Regions from separate parts of the Paenibacillus aurantius genome, predicted to be linked through region 3. Evidence: riboswitches for the same ligand, from Rfam matches in the RefSeq annotation. Region 3 holds a riboswitch; each other region holds the start of a gene.
The links. Region 3 has a riboswitch for cyclic di-GMP ahead of MJA45_RS22140 (anti-repressor SinI family protein). Riboswitches for the same ligand answer to the same signal wherever they lie in the genome.

Region 1 (2,260 bases), 1.8 Mb from region 3:
CCCACGATTAGTACAACTTTCATTGTCATAAGCGCGGTGCTGGTCGGCTTCGGCTGGTACCACATCGCCAAAGGGAACCGGGAAACCCACAAGAAATTCATGGTGGCCGGCGCAATCTTTGCCCTCGCGTTCTTTCTTGTGTACATGTCGAGAACGATCTTCGTGGGAAATACGAAGTTCGCCGAGGACGGACCGATCTGGATCCGTGACGCTTATTATGTCTTCCTGCTGTTTCACATTACCCTTGCGACGGTTTCCGCGGTCTTCGGGATTGTCACCCTGCTGCATGCTTACAAGGAGCGGTTTGCGAAGCACCGGAAAATCGGCAAATGGACAGCCATTATGTGGCTGATCACCGCCCCTACCGGGGTAATGGTATACCTGCTGCTTTACGTTCTCTATCCGGGAGGCACGACCGCTCCGGTGTGGGAAGCGATATTCAAGTAAGAAGAACCGGCCCCTGCGGCCGGTTTTTTTGTTTGATTCAGGACAAGTAGGACAAAGGCCTTATCTTCCAATGACAGACATTCCTTGTAACTTTTTTCCGTAAAAGGGTTAAGGGCAGGCATTTATTGGGTAATGGTAATAGAGGAGGTTTGCTTAAAAGGGGCATTCAGCCGTATAGCGGCGTTATGGAAGCTTGTTGTCGTTTTATGTGAGGCGTAGGAAAAAAGATTTAGATCGACATCACAGTTCGACATACGGATGCTGGCAGGCTTGGTATAATGAATTTCGTTGGCAGGGGAAGAAAGAGGGGATCACGATGAAATATGCTCTTAAGCTGGGCACCTGGGGCATATGGAGGTAGTGGTGCAACCGGCCCGTGGTGAAATCCATACATTTGACCATTGGAGGAAAAGTTCGATGAACACACAAACAGAGATCGAAGAACTGGATATGGAGTGGGTAGAACTGATCGCCGCCGCTCGGCAGCTCGGCCTATCCAAGGAGCAGGTCCGGGGATTTCTAAGCACACCGCTGGCTTATTTGGTAGAAGGACGGGAGAGAACCACGGATACCGGTCTCGATCCGTTAACCCATGCCGGATAGAACATTCCATACATAATCACAGGTTCCGGGTTGGACGGGACCTTATTCGGCCGGAGTCAGCCCTGGGCAGGGTTGGCTTCTTTTTGTTAGGAAAAGGAAGAACTCCTTGCGGAAGGAAAAAAATGTGTGTATATTGTTAATATAAATATACACAGTAATCACACTAAGGAGAGATGACCGTGTGGAAGAGCGCGGCCCGGCTGGCCCGGATGGAAATCAGGAGGAAGGCCTGTGAATTCCTCTTCTCAGGAGCCGTCACCGTCTTTTATACCATTCTCATGACGAACCTGCTGCAGGACGTCTCCGAAGACGCAAGTAACGGAGTTCTCGTGGATGTTCTCTTTCTTCTCCTCAGCATGATTCAGGGAATGACCATGAATATCAGCCATGCCGGGTATTGGAAGACACGTCCTTACACGGCCAAGCTGAAATGGATGAAGAGCTTGCCTGTCACCGACCGGGAGATTACGGGAAGCCGGTTTCTCGTGCTGGGGGTGACGCTGCTATGGAACCTGCTTGTGTTTTACATCAGCCTTCTGTTCCTCTCGAGGGCTCCCGAGGGAGGGTTAACCGGAGGGTATGGATTGGCTTTCGTGGCCCTTTGGCTTTGGGCACCCCTGCTCATCGGGGCCTGCTGTGCTTACTTCGAGCTTGTGATGAAAGAGAAGAACTATCTGATCCTTATTTCGGTCCTTACCGTCGTGATCATAACCGTCCCCGTCCTTCTGGGAAAGGGAGGGGATCCGACCTTGGTGGCCTTGTCTTACAGGCTTCTCGATGCTTACGGAGGCGGCGTGGTACTTGCCGCCTTGGCCGCCGCCGCTGTGGGGACCTACGCTTTCTACCGTTCCAGTATCATCGGCCTGGGCAAACGGGACCTGAGGTAGACCGGAATTAAGCACAGGAAGGGGGGAGGACATGCGGATACCGATACAGCTTTCCCCGGAGAGCCCCGAACCGATGTACCACCAGATCAAGGAGCAGCTTCGTGCCCTTATCCTAAGCGGAGAGCTGAAGGAAGGTTTGCTGCTTCCGTCCATCCGGGAATTTGCGCTTGATCTGGCTTGCAGTGTCATTACGATCCGCCGGGTGTATCAGGATTTGGAGCAGGAGGGTTTCCTTCGGACCCGTCAGGGTACGGGAACCTTCGTAGCGCGGGTCGACAGCGGAGACCGGGAACGCTTCCGCAGCCAGGCCCTGGAGGCCGCTT
Region 2 (2,260 bases), 2.1 Mb from region 3:
AGAAGAGAGTTGATAGCTTTGGCCCACCAGGAAAACATACCTTTTACCCCAAGCGGGAAAAGCTTCACAGCCGTCGCCATCAATACCGCCGCGAAGGCGGGGGAATGGATCAAAAGCAAGCTAGGCAGCCATACGACCTTATCGTTGAAATATTCTCCTCAGGACCTTGTCACCGAAGTGGACAAGGGGTCCGAAACGATGATCCGCAAGCTCATTCTTACCCATTTTCCGACGCATTCGATTCTTGGCGAAGAAGGGGTGGAGCCCGGACCGGAAGCTTCCGCAAAAGCCCTCACGGAAATGAGCGGCGCCGAATACCTCTGGATCGTCGATCCGATCGACGGAACCACCAATTTTGTCCACGGCTTTCCATTCTACACGGTCTCCATTGCCCTTGCCTATAAGGGCGAAGTGATTGTGGGGGTGGTGTACGACCCGTCCCGCGACGAATTGTTCGTGGCCGAGAAAGGCAAGGGAGCTTATTTGCGGGGCAAGCCCATGAAGGTCTCGGGAGAAGCCAAGCTGACCGACAGCCTTCTCGCCACCGGGTTCCCGGCCGACCGGGAGGGGGCGCTGCCTTTGAACATGGCGGGGCTCCAGCATCTCGCTCCGAAAGTCCGCAATGTCCGGATTGCCGGGTCGGCGGCGCTTCATCTGGCTTATGTGGCAGCCGGACGCCTGAGCGGATTTTGGGAGATCGGCCTGAACAGCTGGGATACGGCGGCCGGTGCGCTACTGGTCCAAGAATCGGGCGGTCAGGTGACGGATATGGAAGGGAATCCCTATTCGCTTTCCATAAGAGACATCGCAGCCTCCAACGGAACCATCCAGCAGGACCTGCTGCAAGAACTGAAAGCGGCAGCGACAATAGGAAGTTAGTCCTATATTTAACCGCTTTCCGATCTTGGTATTGATTCTTAATGCCTAGGACTTGTATAATGGGATCAATGGCAGCGGATTTCCCGTGCCATGGCTTACGAACATCGATAACGGCAAACCCGTCGAAAGGCGGCGACGCAAAGCTTCAGGCCTAAAGGGAGTTTATCCCCATGGCAGCTGGGCTGCCGAATTGGGAAGGACCTCCTGGGACTGCCCACTTTTCGGGTGGATGCCAAATCCCAACAAGTTAGAGAGGCGATTTCCTTTGAAAGCTGCTTACATTAATCCGTTTCTGTCCTCTTCGGTCCATGTGATCGAATCGTTGATTCAGATCCGCCCTTCCCTGGGGGAATTGAACATCAAGTATATCGACTTCTGGGATGATTATGTCTGGCTCCGGATCGGCATTGTCGGTGAGATGAAAGGCGATATCGTCTTCGGGTTTCCCGAGAAGGTGGCGCTGCGGATTGCTTCCGGCATGATGGGCGGGTACGTCCTGACGGAATTCGATGAAATGAGCCGGAGCGCTATTTCCGAGCTCGGCAACATGATCAGCGGCAACGCCAGCACCCAGCTGTCCAACCAAGGCATTTCCATTGATATCACCCCGCCCTCTTTCCTCGAGAAGAGCAGCGCGGACCAGAAGAAAGCCTTCAGCGTACCGCTTCGGCTGGAGAACATCGGAGAATTCGATATTTACGTGATTGCTTAGAAGAGGCCCGGCAAGGGGCGGTACTGAAACATAGAAGAAGAGACCGGGACGAGGAGTCCCCGGTCTCTTTTGTTGTTTGGGAGTCAAAAGCAGGGGAAGGGAGGACATCGGTGGTAAGAAAGAACAGCTAATGAACAGGCTCGTTCTCCGATAAGGGCATGAACGGATAGAGCCGGCCGCCCATAGCGAAAGAGGAGGATCCGGTCTCTTCGGATACGACGATGACCAGAGCATCGCATAGCTCCGTTAAGCCGATAGCCGCCCGGTGGCGGGTACCCAGCTTTTTAGGACCGGCTTCGTAGTTGGACAGGGGAAGAATGTTGGCCGCCGAGACAATTTCGCTGCCCCTGACCAGCACGGCCCCGTCGTGCAGCGGGTTGCCGACATAGAAAATGGATTCGAGAAGCGAGAAGGTAAACCGGGCACCGAGAGGAACCCCCTGATGGATCAAGGAATTGACGGAATCTTTGCGTTCGATAATGATCAGGGCGCCGTGCCGGCGTTCCATGAGATGGCGGATGCAGAAGGATAGCTCTTCGTATTTTTCCGTATAAGGAGCCAGGTAACAGTTGAGATAGAAGGAAGAGGCCTGGGATTGCAGCCGGATAAACCTTTCGCGGATATCGGCCAGCTCGCTCAGCATGCAGCAGTGTTCGTTATCCAGGGAAG
Region 3 (2,260 bases):
CCCTATGCCCCGGTTGTCGTCCATCGCCACAATAAAAGAAATCATGGTCATCCTCCTCTGTTTGAATGCCTAGACGGCGATAGGCGCCGAAATGGACGGATGGGGATTGTAGCCTTCCAGCTTGATGTCCTGCACCTCATAGTCAAAAACCGAACGAACCTCCGGGTTCAGCTTCAGGACAGGCAGCTCCCGCGGCTCCCGGCTGAGCTGGGTGTCCACCTGCTCCAAATGGTTCACGTAGAGATGCGCATCCCCGAGCGTATGGACGAACTCCCCCGGCTGAAGGCCGCATTCCCCGGCGATCAGGTGAGTAAGCAGGGCGTAACTCGCGATATTAAACGGGACGCCAAGGAAAGTATCCGCGCTCCGCTGGTACAGCTGGCACGACAGACGGCCTTCCGCTACGTAGAACTGGAACAGGGTGTGGCACGGCGGAAGGGCCATCGCAGGCACATCCTCGGGGTTCCAGGCGGTGACGATCAGCCGACGGGAATCCGGATTGGTCCGAATCATGCCGATGACGTCCTTCAGCTGGTCAATCGTTTCCCCGCGGGAGGTCTTCCACTGCCTCCACTGCTTGCCGTACACGTCCCCCAGCTCGCCGAACTGTTCCGCAAAGACGTCGTCCTCCAGCATCCGCCGCTTGTAGAGCTCCATCTGCTCCTCATACACCTTGCGGAACGCCTCATCCTTCTCCGACCGGATCCCGAAGTTGGTCATATCCGGTCCCGTATAAGAAGGATGCTCCACCCACTTCTTGAACGCCCACTCGTTCCAGATGTTGTTCTTATGCTGAAGCAGGTAACGGATATTGGTGTCTCCTTTAATAAACCAGAGAAGCTCACTCTTGATAAGGCTGAAGGGAATCTTCTTCGTGGTGAGCAGCGGAAAGCCTTCCGCCAGATCAAACCTCATCTGGTGGCCGAAAACCGAAAGGGTTCCCGTTCCCGTACGGTCCTCCTTCCTTACTCCGTGATCGCGGATATGTTTCATCAGATCCAAATACATGTGTTCGCTGCGGCTCATTTCCTTCCAACCTTTCCTGTTCCCTTCCGCCAGAAAAACGGCGGAGGAGAGCTTCTGTAACCTTGCTTTAATTATAACCCGCCGCCCGTCCAGGTCCAAGACACAAAAAAAAACTGCCGCAAAGGGCAGTTCTCATAGGTAAACACTCTCGTCTACCGGTTCAACCCGGCAAAAGGGTTTCCTTCGGTTTCCCGGTTGTCTTCCTGCCAGGTTCCCTGAAACCGGAAATCCTGGTGAAGCCTCTTTTCAGCCGGTGCGTTAGCCGATTGCAGAAACGTTCTTACTTCGTCTGGGGTGAAGCCGGCACGCTTGGCCAGCACCATAAGATCCATCCAGTCGGGATCCAGCGCGGCCTGTTTCGATACTTGGTTATTCATGATTATCTCCTCCAATGGCAGGTTGCCACGGGGCGGTTGCACCACTAACTCCATATGCCCCAGGTGCCCAGATAGGGAGCATGCTTCATCGTTCCCGAAAATTAGGTGGCCAATCCGAAGCAAAAAGGACGGACGACTCATCTTCTTGTGCTATGTACCTCTTCATTATAAAGGGACAAGTTTAAAACTGGTTTAAACAAAAGACAATTTTTATAAAAAACTTCCAAATTCGACTAGGGCCTTATCCGCGAAAGGAAATCACCTTCCCGCCACTTCGGCGAATTTGTAACCGAAGCCCCGAACCGTCAAGATGTACTTGGGCCGTGCCGGTTCCTCTTCAATCTTCTTTCGCAGGTGATGAATGTGCACCATGACGGTTCTTTCATCGGTTGTGCTGTCCCATCCCCAAATCTCGTTGTACAGCTGCACCGTGCTAAAGATCCGGTTCGGATGACGGAACAGAAACAGGAGCAGCTGCCGCTCCTTGGCGAACAGAGGAACCTCCTTGCCCTGAATTCTAACCTCACAGCTTAGAGGATCAATTTCCAGGTAGCCGTCCTTCCACACCTGAGGGCTGTCCTCCCCGTTTCTCGGCATGGAATAGCGACGAAGTTGGGCTTCCACCCGGGCCACCAGTACGGCGGGATCAAAGGGCTTCGTGATATAATCGTCCCCGCCCGATCCGAGACCGTTCACAATATCCTCGGATTCCCTTCGGCAGCTCATGAACAGAACCGGGACATCCGACTCCTCTCTTATGGTCCGGCACAGCTGCAGGCCGCTCATGTCCGGCAGAAGGACATCCATTACCACCAATGCGGGCTTCTCGCTCTGGAACAAGCTTAAAGCGCGGTGCC

Region 1: it holds a riboswitch for cyclic di-GMP, as region 3 does, so the genes downstream of both, MJA45_RS02000 (anti-repressor SinI family protein) here and MJA45_RS22140 (anti-repressor SinI family protein) in region 3, are expected to answer to the same signal.
Region 2: it holds a riboswitch for cyclic di-GMP, as region 3 does, so the genes downstream of both, MJA45_RS03425 (chemotaxis protein CheX) here and MJA45_RS22140 (anti-repressor SinI family protein) in region 3, are expected to answer to the same signal.

Annotation. Positions count from the first base shown of each region.
Region 1 covers NZ_CP130318.1:393,723-395,982, forward strand. The annotation lists gene MJA45_RS01995 (DUF420 domain-containing protein) at 1-447, shown strand, start outside; cyclic di-GMP riboswitch class II at 747-831, shown strand; gene MJA45_RS02000 (anti-repressor SinI family protein) at 865-1,050, shown strand; gene MJA45_RS02005 (hypothetical protein) at 1,230-1,937, shown strand; gene MJA45_RS02010 (GntR family transcriptional regulator) at 1,969-2,260, shown strand, end outside.
Region 2 covers NZ_CP130318.1:677,679-679,938, forward strand. The annotation lists gene MJA45_RS03420 (inositol monophosphatase family protein) at 13-879, shown strand; cyclic di-GMP riboswitch class I at 982-1,069, shown strand; gene MJA45_RS03425 (chemotaxis protein CheX) at 1,145-1,591, shown strand; gene cdaS (sporulation-specific diadenylate cyclase CdaS) at 1,719-2,260, opposite strand, start outside.
Region 3 covers NZ_CP130318.1:4,894,497-4,896,756, forward strand. The annotation lists gene MJA45_RS22130 (dihydrofolate reductase) at 1-45, opposite strand, end outside; gene MJA45_RS22135 (thymidylate synthase) at 70-1,026, opposite strand; gene MJA45_RS22140 (anti-repressor SinI family protein) at 1,179-1,403, opposite strand; cyclic di-GMP riboswitch class II at 1,425-1,508, opposite strand; gene MJA45_RS22145 (response regulator transcription factor) at 1,662-2,260, opposite strand, start outside.